2 regions of the Turicimonas sp. TL08 genome follow, and region 1 is predicted to be linked to the other one. Evidence: predicted binding sites of a transcription regulator. Region 1 holds the regulator's gene; the other holds the start of a gene.
The links. Region 1 encodes NrdR, which represses ribonucleotide reductase genes. Its sites were predicted from a motif close to CACNANATNTNGTG; they were not measured.

Region 1 (11,489 bases):
TCGTAATCATCGCCGCCCGAAAGGACACACCTTCTCTGGACTTTCTCAGGGAGCCGTTTCATTTGCTCGGAACGCGGAAAATCTTTCCAGTACAAAATTGCTGAAACCTTTGATCTCTCAAGAATATGTCCCAAATCTCCAACCAGACCGTCGGAAATATCACAACAGGCCGTAGCCACGCTTTTTAATTTTTGTCCAAGCTCAACTCTCGGCGTCGGCGTATCCATGCGTGCTTTGAAATAAGAGAAATCGTTTACGGGAACTTCAAACTGACCCCAGATTGAACCCAAGGCCGCATAGGCATCTCCCGGAGTTCCCGAAACCCAAATGTCGTCACCCGGTTTAGCCCCTCCGCGGGTCATATAAGAATCACCTTCAACTTCTCCCATAGCGCAGATAGAAATGCAGGTCTTTCCCGGCATACCGTTAACGGATGCGGCTTTGGTTGTGTCTCCCCCGCGCAAAGGGCAATGAAATCTCTCAGCTTCCTCAAAGAGGCCTTTAGAAAAACCTTTTAGCCACACAGGGTCGGCTTCAGGAAGTGCAATAGAGAGGAAAAAAGCTTTTGGAGAGGCTCCGGCCGCCGCCAAATCTGACAAATTAACGGCCAAAGCTTTTCTGCCGACCGTATAAGGATCGGCATCATCAAGAAAATGAGTGCCTAAAGCCATCATATCTGCGGTGACAGCTAACTTCACGGCCCCAATAGTAAGGATGGCGCAATCGTCTCCGATCGAAGAGGAAGGCCAAGCGCCCGCACCTATCTCCGGACGAACAAAGAATCTCTTGATCAAAGAAAATTCGTCAAGAGATCCCTGGCCCTCCGAGATACTACACGGACTGTCGTCTGCATCTGCCGGCATTATCTAGCTTCGTGCGGACGAAGTTCCGGGACCAATTTATCCAGAACGCCGTTGACATAACGGAAACCGTCTGTACCGCCAAAGCTCTTAGCAAGCTCGACACCTTCGTTAATAACAACACGATAAGGTGTAGTGGTATGCTTCAACTCATAGGTACCAATCAAAAGAATAGCTCTTTCGACCGGAGAAAGGCTCTTGGTTTCGCGATCCAAATGTTTTTGGTAAACCTCTTCAAGTCCGGCAAAGTCTTCAACGGCACCGTGGAACAATTCGCGATAAAAATCAGAATCGGTTTCAGAGAAACCTTCCATCTCATAAATGTTGAGATCGATACCGTCCGGATCATTTCCGGTTAAAAGCCATTGATAAATGCCTTGAAGAGCAAACTCTCTTGCACGTCTGCGTGCACTTCTGCCGCCGCGTTTCTTGGCAACAGGAGAGTCAGATTGCTGTGATGCCATCTTTGTTATTCCTTGTTTACTACTCGGCTTGTCCGTAGCCAAGCAGTTTGTCAGTTCTTACTTTTAAGTTACCCATTTCTACGGCAACATTAGCAGCGTCCGTACCTTTTTCTACAACTCTTGCTTTTGCCTGTTCTTCGTTTTCAACAGTCAGAATGCAGTTAGCAATAGAAATAGCTTCGGCGCCAATCATGTCGGTAATGCCTCTGGAGGACTCGTTAGCAACTAATTCGAAATGATAAGTCTCGCCTCTGATAACACAGCCAATTGCGACCATGGCTTCCAATTCCGTGGATTCGTAAAGCTGGTAAAGTGCAAACGGGATCTCAAGAGCGCCGGGAACTGTTACGACAGTGATGTTTTCTTCCTTAACTCCAAGCTTCTTCAATTGAGCAAGACAAGCTTCGAGCATGGCGTTGCAGGCCCACTCGTTAAATCTTGCAACAACGATACCGACCCTTAATGCGCTTCCGTCTTTATTTGGTTCAATGAAATTAATAGCCACAACTGACTCCTAGAAAAGAGATTTTTTGATTCTAACAAAGCGGTGCTTAGAAGGAGTTTTCTTCGCACCTTCTTAAGCACCCAGAATATTTAATTTTCAAAAATAATTAGCAATGTGACAATGAGTACATACGCTCAATGTAGCGAGCAACGGTATCCACCTCAACATTGACTAGATCACGCTTCTTGGTGTACTTGAAAGAAGTGTGTTCGAAAGTATGAGGAATCAAGTTAATGGAAACTCTTGTTCCGGCGGGAGTATCTTCAACGGAGTTAATTGTCAAAGAGACGCCGTTGATGGTGATGGATCCTTTGTATGCCAGGAATTTTGCGAGCTTCATCGGGCATCTGACAACCAAATGCCAGGATTCTGCCTTCTGTTCCATCACTTCGACTTCGCCGACACCGTCAACATGGCCGCTGACGATATGGCCGTCAAGACGATCGCCGAGTCTCATGGCTTTTTCAAGGTTTACGTAGCCCCAGCCGTCAAGACCTGCGGTCTTCTCTAAGGACTCGGCCGAAACGTCAACTTTGAATCGTTTTTCATCGACTTCAACTACGGTCATGCATGCGCCGTTGATAGCGATAGAGTCTCCGATCTTCACACTGTCGAGTCCCAAATCCGGAGCTTCTACGTGAATTCTCAATCCATCACCAATCTCTTCGTTGTCACGAATTCGGCCGACAGCCTGAATAATTCCTGTAAACATCTTCTTCCTTTCTAAAGTTAATCTTCTTATTTTAACGGTCTAAGCTGAAATCTGACATCTTCGCCGACTTTCTGCATCGATTTGAATTCCAGTTGAGGGACTGCCTCCAAATTATGAAACGACGGCAAACGGAAAGCACGCATCCCCTCTCCCAAAAGCTTAGGAGCCATATATATCAGATACTCGTCGATAAGACCTAGTTCAGTCAAAGCTCCGTTTAATTTCGGGCCGGCTTCAACATGAATCTCATTGATTTCGCGCCGGGCAAGTTCTTTGATCAAAGCCTGCAAGTCTACTTTGCCGTCCGGACCCGGGAGTTCCAGGACCTCCACACCCATGTCTTCGAACACTTGAGCACGGACTATATCGTACCTCGCGCACACTAAAAGCACAGGCCCCGTCTCAAAAATCCTAAGCTCAGGATTAAGCGTCAAATGAGAATCAACTATGACTCTCAAAGGCTGTCTCTGAACATCAGGGAGTCTTACGTTCAACTGCGGATTATCAACCGCAACAGTGCTTGAACCCGTCAAGATGGCACCTGCACGAGCTCTCCACATCTGCCCGTCTTCTCGGGCAAGTTTGCCGGTAATCCATTTACTTTGGCCATTACTTAATGCAATGTCGCCGTCCAAACTCATTGCAATTTTGCTTCGGACGAAAGGAAGCCCGGTTCTCATCCGTTTTAAGAAACCGATGTTCATTTCTTCGGCCTCTTCTGCACAAATACCGGATTCAACCTGCACACCATTCTCTTCGAGCATCTTTAAGCCTCTTCCCGCAACGGCAGGATTCGGGTCTTTCAAAGCTGCAACTACGCGCCCGACTTTGGCGTTAATTAACGCCAAAGCACAGGGAGGAGTCCGTCCATAATGCGAACAAGGTTCCAACGAGACATAGACCGTTGCTCCTTCAACGCTCTCGCCTCTGGATTGAGCGTCTCGAAGCGCCATTACTTCAGCGTGAGCCTCCCCCGTTTTCTGGGTGAATCCCTCGCCGATAATTTTGCGGTCTTTTACAATCACACAGCCGACGGCCGGATTCGGAGGGCAGTTCGGGAGGGCGTTTTCAGCAAGAGCTAACGCCCTCTTCATGAAACTGATATCAGAAAAACTCATTTGCTTTTCTCCCTTTCGAGAACGTCTCCGAGTTTTTTCAAAGCCTCAGTGAAGTCCTCAGGCTTGGAGTAATTGAAATAGACTGAAGCAAAGCGAAGATAAGCGACCGAGTCGAGTTTTCTTAACTCGCTCATCACCAACTTTCCGACTTCCTTGGTCGAAATTTCTTTCTCTTTTCTCAGCTTCAGGTTTCTCTCGATCCTATCAATCGCCTCTTCAAGAAGGTCTGCTTTAACCGGTCTTTTCCTTAGAGCCAATTGCATTGAATTTCTCAACTTTTCTTGGCTGTAAGGCACTCGGGTCAAACCGTCTTTTTTAATTAAGACGGGAATGCACAAAGCAACCTTCTCGTAGGTCGTAAATCTGCTGTCACATTTAGGACACTTGCGTCTTCTTCGAACGGTTGTTCCCTCATCGCTAGTTCGGGAATCAATCACCTGAGTATCCTCGTACCCGCAGTATGGACAATTCATCACTCTCTCGACTTCTATGGTTCTCTGTAGACCGGGAAGCGAGCAACAAGGCTCTGCACTCTTTCTTTAACGTTCTTCAGTACCGCCTCGTCGTGAGGAGCATCTAAAACGTCGGCAATTAAAGAAGCAATTTCACGTGCTTCTTCTTCCTTCATGCCTCTTGTTGTCATAGCAGGGGAACCGATTCTGATGCCGCTCGTGACAAATGGTTTTTGCGGATCATTAGGAATGGAATTCTTATTTACGGTAATACCGACATCGTGAAGAACGGTTTCGGCTTCTTTACCGGTAATATTCTTTGAACGGAGGTCAACCAACATAACGTGGCTTTGAGTTCCGCCGGAAACAATACGCAGACCTCTCTTCTGCAATTCATCAGCGAAGACAGCTGCATTTTTGATAACCTGCTTTTGATACTCTTTGTATTCAGGCTGCAAGGCTTCATGCAAGGCGATAGCCTTACCGGCAATGACGTGCATTAAGGGGCCTCCCTGAATACCCGGGAACATAGCAGTATTAATTTGTTTTTCCAATTCCGGCTTGCAGAAAATCATGCCGCCTCTTGGCCCTCTCAATGTCTTGTGAGTTGTAGTTGTGACAATATCGGCGTAAGGGAAAGGAGAAGGGTAAACACCGGCTGCAATCAAGCCGGCGTAGTGGGCCATATCCACCATGAAATAAGCGCCAACTTTCTTAGCAATTTCTGCAAAGCGCTTGAAGTCGATATGCAATGAATAAGCGGAGGCGCCGGCAATGATGAGTTTCGGCTTATGTTCGAGAGCCAGCTTTTCCAAAGCGTCGTAGTCGATAGCTTCTTTTTCATTCAGACCATAACTGACGGCGTTGAACCACTTGCCGGACATGTTAAGTTTCATGCCGTGGGAAAGGTGACCGCCTTCTGCCAAGGACATTCCCATGACGGTGTCGCCGGGATTAAGCAATGCAAAAAACACTCCCATATTGGCCTGTGCACCGGAGTGAGGCTGTACATTCACAGCCATTTCAACGCCGCATGGTTCGCAGAAAAGCTTCTTAGCGCGTTCTTTAGCCAGTGTTTCAACTTCGTCAACGTATTCACAACCGCCGTAATATCTTTTTCCGGGGTAGCCCTCAGCATACTTATTTGTCAGAATACTGCCCTGTGCCTGAAGAACGGCAGGGGATGTGTAGTTTTCGGATGCGATCAGTTCAATCTGTTCTTCCTGTCGCTGGCTTTCTCTTTGGATGCTTGCCCATACTTCTGGATCAGTCTTTTCGATGGTGTTGTCCTTACTAAACACGGTTACCCTCCGGAATTGTTAAAGATAGTCACCAAATTATAGTGGTGACATGGGACAATCTCAGCTTCTTCCGAGAGTTATATACAGAATTCCGAGAAAAGATTGTTATTTTTTGAATATTCTTTCTTTTTTACCTTGACGACTTCCATATAATTATCAACAACTAATTATCTTTTAAGGAATAAAAGAAATGGCAGATAATACTCAAACAAACGCTGAAGAAATCAAGCTTCCGGATCCAATCATTTTTACTGATGCTGCCAGCCTCAAAGTTAAAGAATTGATTGAAGAAGAAGGAAACCCTGATCTGAAATTAAGAGTTTTCGTCCAAGGCGGCGGATGCTCCGGTTTCCAATATGGCTTCACATTCGATGAAGAAATCAACGAAGACGATGCCACAATGGTAAAAAACGGCGTTACATTGCTCATCGACTCTATGAGCTATCAGTATCTTGTCGGCGCTGAAATCGACTACAAGGAAGACTTGGAAGGTGCTCAGTTCGTTATCAAGAACCCGAACGCCACCACAACTTGCAGCTGCGGCTCCAGCTTCTCCGTATAGTAGAGTTCAGAATTCACTTCAATCCCGTTCAATACACGTTGGACGGGATTTTTCTTTGCTTCCCCGGCTCTCTCTAGTGCGGATAAAGAGCTCCCAGAATTCTCGGTCCTTTTGCTCCCGTAACAGACGGCAAGTTGCCGGGCAATCTTTCCACGAATTGCTTTGCCAGCCATGCAAATGCCGCACCTTCAACATCTTGTGTACTAAGTCCAAGAATATCCGTTGGCTGTACGATTTTACCCGGCAGATACTTTTGCAAGTATTCCATTAAGAGCGGATTTCTGGCGCCTCCTCCGCAGGTAAAAACTTCCTTAGTCTCCGGCTGATATTTTTCGATGTCTTTTGCCACCGCTAACGCCGACAGAGCAGTTAAAGTGTGCTGCACGTCTTCCGGTTTCATTCCGGCACGAAGGTGCTTATTGAGCCATTTGAGGTTAAACAACTCTCGACCCGTACTTTTCGGACAAGATTGGCTGAAGTAAGGCTCCGAACTGTAAAGATAGCTGAGCCAACCTTCATCTAAGACCCCGGTTCTAGCCCATTTAGCATCTTTGTCATACGTAAAGCCTAAATTCTCTTTAACCCAAGCATCTAAAAGGATATTAGCCGGTCCGCAGTCAAAACCGAAAGTCTTCTCTTCTTCCCCTCTTCTTCTCAGGAAAGTGACATTGGCAATGCCTCCGAAATTTACAATTGCTCGAGGCTCATCAGAAGCAAAAACAGATGCATGAAAAGCCGGTACAAGCGGAGCGCCCTGTCCTCCCGCTGCAATATCCCGATTTCGAAAATCGATGATCGTGTCAATTTGCGTTAGTTCCGCCAGCAAAGCGCCGTTGATAAGCTGAGTTGTGGCTCCGTTTTGCGGGTTATGGCGGACGGTTTGTCCATGAGCCCCAATCGCTGTTATATGGGACGCAGACAAGTCCAAATCTTTCAGAAGAGCATGACAAGTCTCGGCGTAGATTTGTGCCAACTGATTGCCGGCAATTTGGCTGCGATTAATTTCATCCGGACCGGAAAAGCAAAGTGACAGCAAGAGCGTGCGCAGCTCTTCCGAGAGGTTCATTGACTTAGAACCGAGAACTTCAAGCCCCGTGTTCGATTCGAACCGTACGGCTACGGCATCCACTCCGTCCAGACTGGTGCCCGACATCATCCCGATATAAATGCTCATAAAAAACGAGACCTCCAAACGGAGGCCTTTATTAACTTTGACTCTTACTCTATAGAAACTGAAGAATTGGTGTTATGCGCCAAATGGAATTTTCCCAAGAGTGCCAGCTGACGTTTAATAGGAGAAATAGCCAAGTCGAACTCTTGCTTCACGGCTCCTTTGAGAGGCTCGCCCGTACGCAGATCAGCAGTCAAAGGATTAATCTGCTGTCCGTTGTGCTTAAGCTCATAGTGGAGATGAGAACCGGTAACCATTCCTGTTCTTCCCACGTAGCCGATGAGCTGACCTTTCTTAACTTGAACTCCTTCCTTCATACCGGGAGCATACTTGCTCATGTGCGCATAAATTGAAGAGTATCCGGATCCGTGATCAATCTCTAACCAGTAGCCGTAGCCTCTTCTTTGATAGCGCTTGGTAACGATCTTGCCGTCGCTGGAAGCATAAATTGGGGTTCCTGTCGGAGCTGCCAAATCAATTCCCCAGTGAGGACGAAGACGACCAGTCACGGGGTGCTTTCTAACACGGTTGAAAGTTGAAGTTAAACGAGCTTCGCAAGGCATGCGGAGGAATGTTTTTTCAACGCTTTCTCCATCTGCATTGAAGTAGCCTTTAAAGTTATCATTTTCAAACCAGTAGGCTTCAACCGTCTTGTCTTTTCCGAAGAATTCAAGAGCAAGCAGACGTCCCGGACCTAAATCCGCACCGTCAAGCTGTCTTCTTTCATAAATAACATTGAAAGAATCACCGTTAGCAACCTTCTTAACATCAAAAGAGTCGCCCAACTGTTCTTTGACCTGCTTCATAACCCCGGCAGGAATCTTCGCAGACTGAGCGGCACCGTCTAATGTACGTTCTACATAAGCGGAGGCGGCAACCGGCAAAGTCGTAAAAGCGCTGGTCTTGTTTTCATGAACAAACTTTGACTTGCCTGTGTTAGAACGGCTAATCTGAAAATAAGTAATATCTTCAGAAAGTGTGTCAATCGGTTTGAATAATTTAATTGCGATAACTTCACCCTTCTGAGTAAGTCGTGCCTGAATCAATCTTCCGGGGACTAATCTTGCGAAAGGATTTTCTTTAGGTTTGATGGAATTAACGTAACGTTTAAAAGTGTTATCTTTAATTCCTAATCTTTCAAAAATCTTGTTGCTGTTGTCCTTATTTCTAATGACAGTTTCAGCATAAACATGGTCCATCTCTCCGGCCCACTCTTGAATGAGGGCGCCGAGATCCACTTCTCCGGCCTTTTCAACAACTTTAGATGGTTGTGCAGTTTCTGCGGATATAGCCGAATGGGATGAATAAACCGTACAAGCTAACACTAAACAGCTTGTTCCTAACGCTTTCATCAGCATCTTAAAATTCATCATCACGGCTTATTCACTCACTAACAATTAATAAAAAATAACTCCCTTCCCTAGCCAGCAAATAGTAGACTTGTGTCAGATAAAATTACGGTTCGGATTGGAATAGGCCTGCTTCGAATTGAAGCGTCGCAATTATAGTAAATAATCGTTTTCCAGTCCCTTATAGATTACCTTAGCTTTTTTCAGGATGTTTCCAACAATGACTGATACAGTTCAAGAGAAAAAATTACCGGTCTCTCCTAAAGTCAAGAGCGCCATGGCCTTGATTAAGAGAGGAATTGACACGATGTTAATTGAGGAAGAGTTGGAACAAAAACTCGCCAGATCCGAGCTTACGGGAAAACCCCTGCGCATCAAATTAGGGTTAGATCCAACTGCTCCGGATATCCATATTGGGCACACAGTTGTTTTAAACAAGCTTCGTCAATTCCAAGATCTTGGTCACACCGTTATTTTCTTGATCGGTGACTTTACAAGTTCTATCGGCGATCCCTCCGGCAGAAATACGACTCGTCCGCCGCTCACACGCGAACAAATCGAAACTAATGCTAAGACTTATTTAGATCAGGCAACTTTGGTTTTGGATAAAAGCAAGACTGAGGTTCGATACAACTCTGAATGGACAAACAAACTCGGTGCCGACGGACTCATTAAATTAGCATCCCGCTACACCTTGGCTCGTCTTTTGGAGCGTGATGATTTTGCTAAGCGCTATGCAGAAAATGCCCCTATCGCCATGCATGAACTCATCTATCCATTGATGCAAGGTTATGACTCCGTTGCTTTGGAATCCGATGTTGAGCTTGGCGGTTCTGATCAGAGATTCAATCTTTTAGTCGGCCGCGAACTCCAGCGCCAATACGGTCAGGAGCCGCAATGCATCATCACAATGCCTCTTCTTGTCGGTCTTGACGGCGTCAACAAGATGAGCAAGTCCAAACACAACTACATCGGCATTACCGACGAACCAAATGAAATGTTCGGCAAGGTGATGTCTGTCTCCGATGATTTGATGTGGAATTGGTACGACCTTCTTTCTTTGAGAAGCAACGAAGAAATCGCTCAGTTCAAGAAAGAATGCGAAGAAGGCAGAAATCCCAGAGACATTAAAGTTCTTTTAGCCAAAGAAATCGTTGAGCGCTTCCACAGTAAAGAAGCTGCTGATGCCGCAGAACAAGAATTTATTAACCGCTTCAAGAAAGGCGCCGCTCCGGCCGATATGCCGGAAGTAACCGTCACAACAGATGCGGAAGAAACCTCTTTAGCCAAAGTTCTTAAAGAAGCCGGTTTGGTCCCGACTTCTTCCGAGGGCTACAGAAATATTGAACAAGGCGGTGTACACATTAACGGTGAAAAGATTGCCGACAAGACCTACAAACTTAAACCCGGTCAATACACCGTTCAGGTAGGCAAGCGCAAATGGGCCAAAATCACCTTGACTAAGGCCTAAGATGATTGCTCTTCTTCAGCGCGTGCTGGAAAGCAGCGTCAAAGTTGACGGCCAAACCACGGGAAGCATCGGAAAAGGCCTGCTTCTTCTTGTCTGCGCACAAAAGGACGATACTGCGGCAAATGCTAAAGCACTTGCCCAGAAAGTCCTTAAATTCCGAGTCTTCGAAGACGAAGCCGGCAAGATGAATTTAAGTGCCCTTGATACAAAAGCAGAAATTCTCGTGGTTTCTCAGTTCACGTTAGCCGCCGACACAAACAGCGGTAACCGTGCGAGCTTTACTCCCGCTGCAGAACCGGGCTTGGCAAAGGAGCTCTATGATCTCTTTACTGAAGAGATCAGAGCTTCCGGATTAAAGACAGAAACTGGAATTTTTGGTGCAGACATGAAAGTTTCTCTGATCAACGACGGTCCCGTAACTTTCTGGCTGCAGATTCCAAAAAACAAATAATGGGAGAAAAAATGGAAAGTATTTTTAGAGTTTGGAGCGATTCTTTCCCGGATGGGCAGAGAATCCCTGAAGGTTTTGCCTTTGCCAAAATTTCTAATGCTCCCGGCGAACACACCGTGCCCGCAGGCAACAGAAATCCGCAAATCGCTTGGTCTAACGCACCCGCAGGTACTAAGTCGTTAATCCTTCTCTGCACGGATCATGATGTCCCTGCCGATTTTTCATCGGCGAATAAAGAAGGCTGCACTATACCGGCAGATGCCCCGAGAACAGACTTCCATCACTGGATTTTGGTTGACATCTCTCCTGAGGAGTCCTGCATCGATCCCGGAACATTGTCTAAGGGCTTCGTTCCGCACGGAAAGAAAGGACCGGCTTGCGCAAATGGGATGCGGCAAGGTCTGAATGACTACACCCAAGCCTTTGCCGATGATCCGGAGATGAGAGGCAAGTATTACGGATACGACGGTCCATGTCCTCCGTGGAATGATCTGCGCCCGCACGGCTATGTCTTTACGGTCTATGCCGTGGATTTTCCGCTTTTGCCTTTGTCCGGTCCGTTTACTGCGGAAGACGTCCTTGAAGCCATGAAAGGCCACATCCTTGCTTCAGGCTCCGTCACCGGGATGTATTCTTTGAATCCCGAAGTGGCACACAAGCTTTAAGCAAAAATTATCCAAAAAAGCCGAGCAATATTGTCTCGGCTTTTTTGTGTTTGTACAAAATTAAGGAGCCAGGGCTATCTGTTCTAATCCGGTTGTCTCCGGCAACCCAAACAGAATATTCATTGCTTGAACTGCTTGGCCTGAAGAGCCTTTTACCAAGTTGTCTTCAACAACAAGGACAACCAATAAGTTTGGTTCTTTACGGTAAAGAGCAATACGAACATAGTTAGAGCCTCTTACCATACGAGTTTCGGGCAACGCCCCTTTAGGCATCACATCAACAAAGGGTTCTTTACCGTAGCGTTCTTCATAGAGCTTTTGGAAATCTTGTTCCATGCCCTTCTCAGTCAGTTGGACATAAATAGTGGAGAAGATTCCGCGAATCGTTGGAAGCAAATGAGGAATAAA
Region 2 (11,489 bases), on a different contig from region 1:
TATGTGGTTCCTTCGGCCGGCGTAGCTTCCAAGTTGTACATATGACCGGTTTCTTCTTGGAAAATAACAAGTTTTTCACGAATGAAGTCGAGAACTTTCGCAGCAAAGGCGTGCCCTTCAGGAGTTGTAATGTTATGTTCGTCCTGTGTAAAGTTTCTGATCATTTCGTTCAAACCGTTAACACCGACTGTGGAGAAATGGTTTCTCAAAGTACCGAGATAACGTTTAGTGTATGGGAACAAGCCTTGATCCATATGACGCTGGATAACCTTACGCTTTAATTCTAAGCTGGTTCTAGCGATTTCAAGAAGCTCTTCAATTCTCTTGAATAGACCTTCCTCATCCTGGGCAAAAACATAGCCGAGACGTGCACAGTTCAAGGTGACAACACCTAAAGAGCCGGTTTGTTCTGCAGAGCCGAAAAGGCCGTTGCCGCGCTTCAAGAGTTCTCTCAAGTCCAACTGGAGGCGGCAGCACATGGAGCGAATCATGTTCGGCTTCAATTCCGAATTAATGAAATTTTGGAAATACGGTAGCCCGTACCGTGCAGTCATGCTGAACAAGAGCTTAGAGTTTTCGCTCGTCCAATCGAAATCCGGAGTAACGTTGTAAGTCGGAATCGGGAAAGTAAAGACTCGGCCTTTAGCATCGCCTTCAAGCATGACTTCGATGTAGGCACGGTTGATCATGGCCATTTCTTCTTGGAGATCTCCGTAGGTGAAGTCCATTTCCTTTCCGTCGATGACAGGCACCTGCTGCTTCAAATCTTCCGGACATGTCCAGTCGAATGTAAGATTTGTAAAAGGTGTCTGAGTACCCCATCTGCTAGGAACGTTCAGGTTATAAATAAGTTCCTGGATGCACTGTCTGACTTCTTTATAAGAGAGTTTGTCAACACGGATGTAAGGTGCAAGATATGTATCAAAAGAACTGAATGCCTGAGCACCGGCCCATTCATTCTGCATCGTGCCTAAAAAGTTAACGATTTGACCGATAGCACTGCTTAAGTGCTTCGGTGCACCCGCCTCTACTTTACCCGGAACGCCGTTAAGGCCTTCATTGAGAAGTCTTCTTAAAGACCAGCCGGCGCAGTAGCCAGAGAGCATATCCAAGTCGTGAATGTGAATATCTGCTTCTCTGTGTGCACGGCCTACTTCCGGAGGATAAACAAAGTTAAGCCAGTAGTTGGCAACGACTTTTCCTGAGACGTTCAGAATCAAACCGCCTAGAGAATATCCTTGGTTGGCATTTGCATTGACGCGCCAATCCTGCTGAAGCAAATATTCATTCATTGAGCTTTCTACGTCCACAAGGCTCTTGCGGGCATCTCTCATTTTTGCTCTTTGTTCACGGTAAACAATATAGGCTCTGAGAGTTTTCCTATAGCCGGTATCGAAAAGAGCGTTTTCTACGGCGTCCTGAATTTGCTCGATGGTCGGGGTTGTTAGATCGTTCTTCTGGAGGTGACGAACAACTTCAATATGAGTGATTCGATTAGCAGTGGCATCATCGAACTCACCGGTAGCTTTACCTGCCTTAGCAAGAGCGTTGGCGATTTTTGTTATATCAAAATCTTTAACACTGCCGTCACGTTTGATGACGAACTTAGGCAAAGCCTCTGTAGAGTTCATGAAACACACCTCCAAAAAACAATTAATCAGTATTGTCGCAAACCTCATTTTCGAATTTGCGGGCTACAGATCTTATCTCTTTTTTGTTCTTTTGAGGAGGCTTTTAACACAACAGTTAGATACCCCCTATATAAGTTACTACTATATATAGTAGTTTAAAAATTTTTTAGGAATATCAAAACGGAACCAATCTTCAATCATTTAGCTCCCGTTTAGGGAGACTAACTTATTATTCTTCCAAGTATTTTATCTTTATCGAGCCTGGAAAAATTACCCCACACAAGATATTGAAAAAAGCTTGTTTTTGAATTGGATGGAACAAACCCTAAATGGGTACATCTTTTTTCAATTTCGAGCCGGTGAATTTTCGGGTTGTATTTTTGATAAAAGATCTTTACCGAAACACAATTTCCATCACATCACCAGCGAGAGAGGAAAAATGAAGTTAGTTTTGTGTTAAATAAGTTTAATCTTTAATTTATATCCATTAAAGATACTTTAAAGAAATATTTAATTAGTTTTGAATTTTTAGTTTCAAAAATTAGGGACGCATTAAATCGAATCTATTTTTTACTCCTGCAAATTTTAAACATTAGCTACTTAACTTCCGATCTTGAAAATTATTTTTAAAACATGAAAAGAAATTACGATTAAAAAAAAGGAAAGATAAAATATTTTTTACTTAGAAAAGTACCTGTCGAATCTGGATTAACGGGAGAAGAACATAATAAGCTAGAAAAAAGGCTGTCGAACTTCTCGACAGCCTTTTTAAATTTACTGTGGATTTTTTTCCGGGACCAACCAGAAAGAATCCGATGCGTTTTGTTTGAGGAGCGACGCAACAATTTCAGTACATACAGAATACACTAATTTTTATAATTTTTACATCTTCGGGATTACTAATTTATCCTTAAAAAATAAGTAGTTACTCGCGTTTATCACTTCATAAAATAACTATTAGTTATTTTTTTATAGTTATTCTTCGATAATTACTTTTTTTATTTTAAATGTTTTATATTAATCTGTCCCTTAATTACTACTTCATAGGTATCTTCTCTCTATTCAAAAGCTCTCCCTTGGGTCTATCCTCACTTTGTCGGCAAAACATCTCTGAACTCTGTAAAATTGTCATCCCTTAAACGAACAATATTTATTCTGAAATGCGTTTGACCAGTCACACAAAAACAAATATTCCTATTTGCCTTGCGATATATGGCAAAGAGTCTTTGGAATTTGTGACTGAATTCATCAACCAGCATCGCGGTTTCGAAGATAGTGCGGGCAACAAATTCTCTGTGAGCCAGTTGGCCGGTCAGTATGCCTTTGAACAAGTAAAACTGGATAGAAAAGGATATGACAGCAGAAGATTAGAAAAATATCTTTCTTACTTGTCTGATGCCGGTGCAGTTTTTTCTTTTAATGAAGCTCTCTCTCATGCCGATGATTTGATCAACTGTTTTACCGCTGATTTCGGACATGATGAAGACGGTGAGGCTACTTTCAGAATTAAAGCTCAGTCCTATCGTTTAAAGAAATATGATTGTCAGGCTTTATGGGAGAGAGTCAAGCAATCAGAGCTGACAGTCTCTTCAGTTAAAACCGGAAGCCTAAGTTTTGATGATCTTTCTGACGAAGACTCCTCTTCTGAGGGGCTCTCGGATGACATTCTTGACTTTACCGTCAAGTTTGAACTGAAAGACTGCTCAAACGAAGTCTTTGCCTATTTATTCCGTTATGTAACGGCGGACAGCGGTCAATTATCTGTTGAGGATCTGGTTGACTTTCAATTTGTAGATTATCCCAACTTTCACGACGAAAGCATGACTATGCTTAACATCATGGAAGTCAAAGCAAAAGAAAAAGATGTGGAATGCCTGACTTCCGTCCTGAAGTTCGTGGAAAATCAAAATATGCAGTTAGGTACGACCTTACCTGAGCCTATCGGCAAATCGGTCAAAACAGAACCAAAATCTATTGATATTCCTGCCTCGGTTGTCGCAACGCTCCTAGTCCGCAAGAATTTAGTGTAGTTTTTCTCAAATTTAAGAGCGGCATCCTAACTTTGTCTACACAATTAATCTGAGCCTTTACATTGAATTAGGCTAAACTTGCAAAGTTGAATTAGTAAGAGTTTGCAAAGAAGGGGTTTCCCTTTCTTTGTTGTCTATTTTTGTAAGAATTCTGCTTTATATGATTGAAAACGGTAAAACAAGAGCAAATGAAATACGCTCACTTTTTGTCCTTCCGGAATTAGTAAGCCATCATTTGGATAAAAGACCCAATATTCCTGCGGTCACCGAATATGATCCTGCTCAGCAGCGTTGGGTTACTCTTACCTTTAAAGAGCTCTACGATCGTTCCGTTATGTGGGCTAAAGCCTTCACTGCTGCTGGCTTAACAAAGGGAGATCGAGTTGCGATGCTTTTGCCTAATTCAATCGAAGCAGTTTGCTTTGATCAAGGAGCGCTTTTAGTCGGCCTTGTTCCGGTTCCTCTCCATATTATTGATACTCCTGACAACTGCGCCTACATTCTTCAAGATTCCGGCACAAAAGTCCTGGTTACTTTAAACCACGCACGATGGCATGCTATTGAGAAAGCTGCAGGCACAAACGGTCTTCCTGATTTGCAAACGGTGGTTTTTATCAACGATGAAGACGAAGATAACGGCAAAGTTAAAGGCATAAGTCTGCAAAACTGGCTGTCTAGCGGAAAGGAAATCTCAGAGCTTCCTCCTTTGCCTAAACAAGAAGATCTTGCATGCCTGGTCTATACCTCCGGTACAACAGGAAAACCAAAAGGCGTTATGCTGACTCATGAAAACATTATGAGCGACATCTCCAGTCTGCTATACAACATCGCACCTGAACCCACAGACAGCTGGCTGTCTTTCCTACCTCTGAGTCATACGTTTGAAAGAACTACGACTTACTACATTGGTTTAGGAATGGGCAACCAGGTCACCTTCAGCCGCGGAATCGCACGTCTTGTTGATGATTTAAAGACTGTCAAACCTTCAATTCTGATGTCAGTCCCAAGGGTTTATGAAAAAGTAAATGCAAAGATTCAGGAACGTTTAAAGACCAAATCTCTATTAGCCAGGAAATTCTTTACGGGGGCCATTGAATCCGGTTGGAGAAAATTCTGCAAAGAAAATGGTCTTGAGGGCGAAGAACCTAGATTCACGGATAAGATTCTGGAACCTCTTTACGAGAAGTTTGTCCGACAGAACATAAAGAGTCAATTCGGAGGCAGAGTCCGAGTTGCCGTTTCGGGAGGAGCCGCAATCAACCCTGAAGTAATCAAAACCTTTATTGGACTTGGAGTACCAATTTATCAAGGTTACGGCATGACTGAAACCTCCCCGATTATTTCGGTTAATAAAATTGGCAATAACGATCCTTTGACCGTCGGGCAAATCCTTCCCGGAATTCAAGCCAAACTCGGGGACAAAGATGAACTTCTGGTGAGGGGGCCGCAGATTATGCGGGGCTACTGGAACCGCAAAGAGGACACCGCTAAAGCAATTACTGAAGACGGCTGGCTTTCTACCGGAGACCAGGCTGACATCCTTCCGAACCGTTATTTAAGAATCAAGGGACGAATAAAGGAAATTATCGTCACATCCAACGGTGAAAAAGTGCCGCCGGTCGATATCGAACAGTTGATTGAAACCGATCCGCTGTTTGCTCAGGTTATGCTCATCGGAGAGAATCGTCCTTTTATTTCCGCTCTTGTTGTTCTTAATAAAGACGAGTGGAAGCGTTTAGCAGTTACTTTAGAGCTAGATCCTAATTCTCCGGACTCTTTAAGTAAAAAAGCCGTACAACAAGCATTGCTTAGAAGAATGAAGGCCGCAGCTAAGGGTGCCCCGCAATATGGAATACCCCGAGCCGTCACAGCCACACTGGATCCTTGGACTATCGAGAATGGTGCCTTAACTCCGACTTTAAAAATTAAACGTAGAATTCTGAACAAAAAATTTGAAAAAGAAATTGAATCTATGTACACCGATTTTGGAAAAAATAAGGACAACTAACATGACCTCCTCATCCCAAGAAGAACCGATCACGATAGTTCCGGATTTTTTGAAAGAAACATTAAAAAAATTTCCCTCACGTGAAGCTTATGGAGAATGGGATCAACAGACTAATTCTTGGCGTTCGGTCACTTGGTCGGAATTTGCCGAAGAACTTCTGAAATGGAGAAAAGCCCTCCAAGCTTCCAATATTAAACCCGGAGACAGAGCAGCCGTCCTTCTTCCTAACTCGATTGACTCGGCCCTTGCAGACCAGGCTATCTTGGGCAACGGATGTGTTCCGGTTCCTCTTCATGCCGTCGATACGCCGGCAAGCAGTGCTTATATCATTAACAACTCCGAAGCTTCCATTCTTTTTGTTCCTAAAACATTACGCTGGAACGCCATGGTCAGCGCTTGCGACAGTTTTCCGAACTTAAAGCTGGTTGTAGTGGTTAAAGAAGACACTTTGGAACATGCTGAAAACTCTCCTGTTCCAATCGTGGCATTGAAAGATTGGTTGAAAGCCGGAGAAAAAGAAACTTTGACAGAGCCGAAGATTTCTCCGGAGGATTTAGCTTGCGTGGTATACACTTCCGGCACTACCGGTAACCCGAAAGGCGTTATGCTGACCCACCGGAATATCGTTTCAAACGTTCAAGGCTGCGGTCAAGTAATCGATATCAATCACAATGACGTCTATTTGTCTTTCCTCCCCTTCTCTCATACTTTTGAACGAACCGTTACTTATTACCTGGCTATTTGTACCGGCGCTAAAGTAACTTTTTCTCGCGGCGTGCTTAAGCTAGCAGAAGATTTACAGCAGGTTAAACCGACAATTTTTATTTCAGTTCCTCGTGTATACGAGCAATTTCACTCGAAGTTCTTGGCTAAAGTAGCTGAACAAGGCGCAATGAAGAAAGCTTTAGCAGAGCACGCTATTGACGTCGGCTGGAGAAGATTTTGTCGTGAAAACAACTTGGCAGTTCCCTCTTCTTCCATGAGTTGGCTGGACAATGTCTTCTGGCCTGCAGTCGGTAAGAAATTCGTTGCCGCACTCAAACAGGTTTTCGGAGGAAGAGTTCGTTTAGCTATTGCAGGAGGAGCGGCTTTAAACAACTCTTTAGGAAGATTTTTCTGTGCTTTAGAGCTTCCCTTAAGACAAGGATACGGTTTAACTGAGACTTCACCTGTTGTGAGCGTTGCTGTCGTTGGAAATAATAATCCGGTCACTGTCGGGAATCCGCTTCCTAACGTTCAGGTACGAATTGACGATGCAGGAGAGCTCCAAATTAAAGCTCCCTCCGTTATGAAAGGTTATTGGAAGCTCCCCGAAGCTACTAAAGAAGTCTTTACTGAGGATGGATGGTTTAAAACCGGAGATTTAGCGAGCATTTCTGAAACCCACGGGAGAATCCGCATCAACGGCAGATTGAAAGAAATCATTGTGACATCTACCGGTGAAAAGATTCCTCCTACAGATTTGGAGCTTGCAATCCAATCTGATCCTTTATTTGAACAAGTTCTCTGTGTAGGTGAAGGACGTCCCTTCATTACAGCTCTTGCTGTAGTCAATGAAAATGAATGGGTAAAATTTGCAGCCTCTTTGAATGTGGATCCGGAAAACCCGAACTCATTAACAAGGAGAGACGTCCGCTTAGCGGCAATCCGTAGATTAAAGAAGTCAGCTTCTAATTTCCCCCAGTACGGCGTACCTAGAAATGTTTCTCTGATGCGTGAGCATTGGACAGTAGACAACGGACTTCTAACAGTCACAATGAAATTGCGCCGTAAGAAAATTTTGGAGCGTTTCCACGATAAAGTGGAAGAACTTTACCAAACTCCGCAAAATAAATAATTAGAAAAAAGGCTGCTCATCCGGGCAGCCTTATTAGTTGTATTGCAAGTTTAATATTAATTTTTAACTTTTTCTTTTAATTCTTCAATCAATTTTTCTTGATTCTCTAATCTTTGCTCCATCGCTTTAAGCTTTTCTGCGTAAGGGTCTTCTTCGTTTGCTACAAAACCGTAGGCAGCCATGCGAACGTGAAGTTTAGGATCGTGAATAGCTTTTTCTTGTCTTTGCTCTTCCGCATCAACTTTCTTATCTTTTCTCTTGACGATTCGTGCCGGATTACCAACGGCGGTCGAATCAGGGGGAAGCGGCTTAATGACGACAGCATTACTGCCGATTCGGCAATTGTCACCCACGGTAAAAGCTCCCAATACTTTAGCGCCGGCTCCGATAATGCAGTTCCTACCGATCGTCGGATGTCTTTTTGTTCCTTCGGAAAGTGAGGTTCCTCCAAGGGTCACGCCATGATAAATCGTACAGTCATCACCGACTTCTGCGGTTTCTCCAATAACCACGCCCATACCGTGGTCTATCAAAACACGTTTTCCAATCTCAGCGGCCGGATGAATTTCAATTCCGGTTAAAAATCTGCCTACATGAGAAAGCCATCTGGCCGTAACTTTCCAATCAGCTTTCCAAAGTTTATTAGCCAAGCGATGAATGATGACGGCATGCAGACCGGAATAGCATAGGAGAACCTCCCAGCGAGATCGAGCCGCAGGATCTCTTTCGTAAATACTGTTGATGTCTTCTTTAATACTGTTAATCATGAAGAACTTCCCGTTAAAACCTCCTTGATTCTAACTTCACATTTACAGTTTTTTACTACCTTTCCGTTCATCTTTTGAACGAATGATGGAGGAGTAGACTCCACGAAGCATATCCACTTCCGTCTGGGTCAATCCTGTCCGGGAAAATAAATGTCTGAACCGTTCCATCATGAATTTAGGCTTTTGAGGATCTAAAGCCCCGCATGCAACCATTGCCTGCTGCAAATGTCCGAACATTTTCTCGATAGAGTCAACGGACGCAAGTTCACCATAGCTGAAGCGGCGGCTTTCTTTGCTCAATAAGGGTCCGCGCAAATCGGTTTGAAGCTGATAAGCGGTAACTTGGACGGCTTGCGCAAGGTTCAAAGAGTCACACTGCGGATTAGCAGGGATTCCTACACATCTTTGACACTGATTTACTTGTTCATTGGTCAGTCCGCTTCTTTCGGTTCCAAAGACAAATGCAACTCGGATATTGGAGTCCTCTAAGGCATCCTTGGCCTCTAGGCAAGCATCCGTCAGAGAAACAAAGGGTGGCCCGAATTCTCTGTCATAGCCCGAAAGAGCATAGGCAAGCTGAATATCCTGTAAAGCGCTCTGCAAATCCGGTACACATATCGACGACAAAAGCACGTCAGCCGAACGTGTACAAAATGACAAGGCCTCTGGATTTTGTTTGTAGTCCCGGTCTCTGGGATTAACCACATACAATTCCGTAAATCCCATGGTATTGATCGCTCTAGCCGCTGAGCCGATGTTGCCTGCGTGACTAGGCTCAACCAACACAAACCTAACCCGCCCTCCTTGGGGCACAAAAGCCATATGCAACCTCCAATAGTTTAGAATCTGACAATATTAATTTATTTAGAGCTCTTTTGCGGAGCTCAGAAGATATTCAAAGGTTTATTCAAACATGGCAACTAAGTCTCCTGAACAGAGCAAAAAAACACCTGCTCCAAAAAGAACTTCCAAGAAAAGCTCTGCGGAACCGGCCCCGAAAAAAAATAAAACGCCGAGACCTTCTACAGTCTCCCATAGCTTTAATGACGGTATGCTCAATGTAGCCGTCAGAGCCGCAATCGAAGCAGGGAAAATTCAGGCTCGAGCTTTTGGCAACCGCAAGAATCTTTCTATTTCCGCCAAATCATCCGGCGACTTTGTAACAGAAGTGGACCAAGCCTGTGAACAGGTCATCATCGAAACTCTTTCTAAAGCCTATCCGGATCATCGTTTCCTTGGCGAAGAAAACGGCACTCAAGGCAACAAGGAAAGTGAATACGAATGGATTATTGATCCGCTGGACGGGACCACGAACTTCATTCACGGTATTGATCAATTTGCCGTGTCTATTGCTTGCAAAAAAGGCAAACATTTGCTTCACGCCGTGGTCTACGATCCATGCAGGAATCAGTTATTTACAGCAACTAAAGGCAAAGGAGCTTTCCTTGACGGAGCCAGAATCCGTGCCTCTAATGCCACAATCTTGAGAAATTCTTTGATTGGTACCGGTTTTCCCTTCAGAGAAGGTGATGACTATGAGTCCTACATGAATATTCTCAAAGACATGATGGAATCCACATGCGGTCTGAGAAGACCTGGTTCCGCAGCCTTAGATTTGTGCTTTGTTGCATGCGGCCGTTATGACGGATTCTTTGAAAAAGGCATCAAACCTTGGGACATCGCAGCCGGCGCTTTGATCGCCAAAGAAGCAGGTGCATTGGTAACTGACTTCTCAGGTGAAAGCGGCTATCTAGATAAAAATGAAATCGTTGCCGCTGCTCCGGGAATCTTCCCTGCCCTTCTCAACGTTGTTGAAAGAAATTTGAAGAAGTAATTTTGTTTTGCTTCTAGTGTAAAAGCCGGTCTTCGGATCGGCCTTTCTTTTTTCCGTTAACATTATTTTTGTCCTTGTTCATCCGGTAGTCATAAATGGCCAAAGATTATTTAAATTTTGATGAGAACGATCCTGCTTTCAATGCAAAAACCACGCCTACGATGCGTCAGTTCCTCCTTATCAAAAGAGATAATCCGCACCTTCTGATTCTTTATAGAATCGGCGACTTTTATGAAACCTTTTACGATGATGCAGAACGAATTCATCGTCTTTTAGGCCTTACACTTACTTCTCGCTCCAACTCTCCATCCGGAGAACGCATTCCGATGGCCGGAGTGCCCTTTGTTACTCTTGACCAATACCTGGTCAGACTTGTCAATCAAGGTGTCAGCGTGGGCATTTGCGAGCAAATCGGAGATCCCAAGAAAGGTCCTCTTGATAGGAAATTAACTCGTATCATCACGCCGGGAACACTGACCGACGAAAACCTCCTGAAAGAAAGAAACGAAAGCATTTTGATGGCTTTGAATCCATCTAAAAAAGGCGACCGAGTAGCCTTGTCCTGGCTTATTCTTTCCTCAGGGGTTTTCAAGGTGATGGAAGTTAACGGCAACGAGCTAATAAATGAAATAGCGAGAATCGGCCCGTCCGAGCTGTTAGTGCCGGAAAGATTCAGAGAAGAGACAAACCGGATAATTGCCAGCGGCAGTGTTAATTTTCTGCCGGATTGGAACTTTGACAGAATCCGTGCCGAAAAAACGCTTTTAGATCAATTTAAAACTTCCACGCTTCTTCCTTTCGGACTTGAAGGTCATGACCTTCAGATTACGGCTGCAGGAACAATCCTCGAGTACGCAGCACAAACACAAGGCACTGAGTTAAGCCATATTAATCACATCGTAGTCGAAAAAAACGAAGAAACCGTCGGCATTGACGCGGCTTCCAGAAAGAACTTGGAAATCACTCAATCTCTTCGAGGAGATTCCAGAAATACTTTATTCGGCGTATTAGATCATTGCAAAACGCCGATGGGGAGCCGAAGACTTTCTTCATGGCTAAATTCTCCGTTAAGAGATCAAAAATCTGCTCAGGAAAGAGCTGACACCATCGAAGCTCTTTTAGAAAAGACTTATCTTTTTGACGACTACCAGAATATCCTAAAAACTATTCCGGACTTTGAAAGAATTGCCACCCGGATAGCATTAGGAACCGTTCGACCGAAAGACCTAGCTTCTCTAAGAAATGCCCTTCCCTCCTTAGAAAAACTTTCTGATATTGCGAAGGGAGTCGATACGACTTTATCCCGCTCCCTTGGCACGGACATGCCGTTAAATTCCGAACTGCATGCTCTGCTTCAAAAAGCTATTGTTGAATATCCGCCG

Region 2: ACYQ4O_RS04265 (ribonucleoside triphosphate reductase) is a predicted target of NrdR. The motif match lies at 1,771-1,784, and genes of this name have one in related genera.

The regions. Positions count from the first base shown of each region.
Region 1 is NZ_BAAGDP010000009.1:16,082-27,570, reverse strand. It holds gene thiL (thiamine-phosphate kinase) at 1-863, opposite strand, end outside; gene nusB (transcription antitermination factor NusB) at 863-1,324, opposite strand; gene ribH (6,7-dimethyl-8-ribityllumazine synthase) at 1,344-1,829, opposite strand; gene ACYQ4O_RS06045 (riboflavin synthase) at 1,936-2,541, opposite strand; gene ribD (bifunctional diaminohydroxyphosphoribosylaminopyrimidine deaminase/5-amino-6-(5-phosphoribosylamino)uracil reductase RibD) at 2,568-3,659, opposite strand; gene nrdR (transcriptional regulator NrdR) at 3,656-4,132, opposite strand; gene glyA (serine hydroxymethyltransferase) at 4,147-5,412, opposite strand; gene erpA (iron-sulfur cluster insertion protein ErpA) at 5,603-5,974, shown strand; gene ACYQ4O_RS06020 (anhydro-N-acetylmuramic acid kinase) at 6,048-7,148, opposite strand; gene ACYQ4O_RS06015 (peptidoglycan DD-metalloendopeptidase family protein) at 7,193-8,515, opposite strand; gene tyrS (tyrosine--tRNA ligase) at 8,715-9,965, shown strand; gene dtd (D-aminoacyl-tRNA deacylase) at 9,967-10,416, shown strand; gene ACYQ4O_RS06000 (YbhB/YbcL family Raf kinase inhibitor-like protein) at 10,428-11,081, shown strand; gene argC (N-acetyl-gamma-glutamyl-phosphate reductase) at 11,142-11,489, opposite strand, start outside.
Region 2 is NZ_BAAGDP010000006.1:1,196-12,684, forward strand. It holds gene ACYQ4O_RS04265 (ribonucleoside triphosphate reductase) at 1-1,631, opposite strand, end outside; gene ACYQ4O_RS04270 (hypothetical protein) at 2,792-3,661, shown strand; gene ACYQ4O_RS04275 (AMP-dependent synthetase/ligase) at 3,792-5,669, shown strand; gene ACYQ4O_RS04280 (AMP-dependent synthetase/ligase) at 5,671-7,506, shown strand; gene cysE (serine O-acetyltransferase) at 7,563-8,273, opposite strand; gene ACYQ4O_RS04290 (RNA methyltransferase) at 8,316-9,095, opposite strand; gene ACYQ4O_RS04295 (inositol monophosphatase family protein) at 9,187-10,107, shown strand; gene mutS (DNA mismatch repair protein MutS) at 10,203-11,489, shown strand, end outside.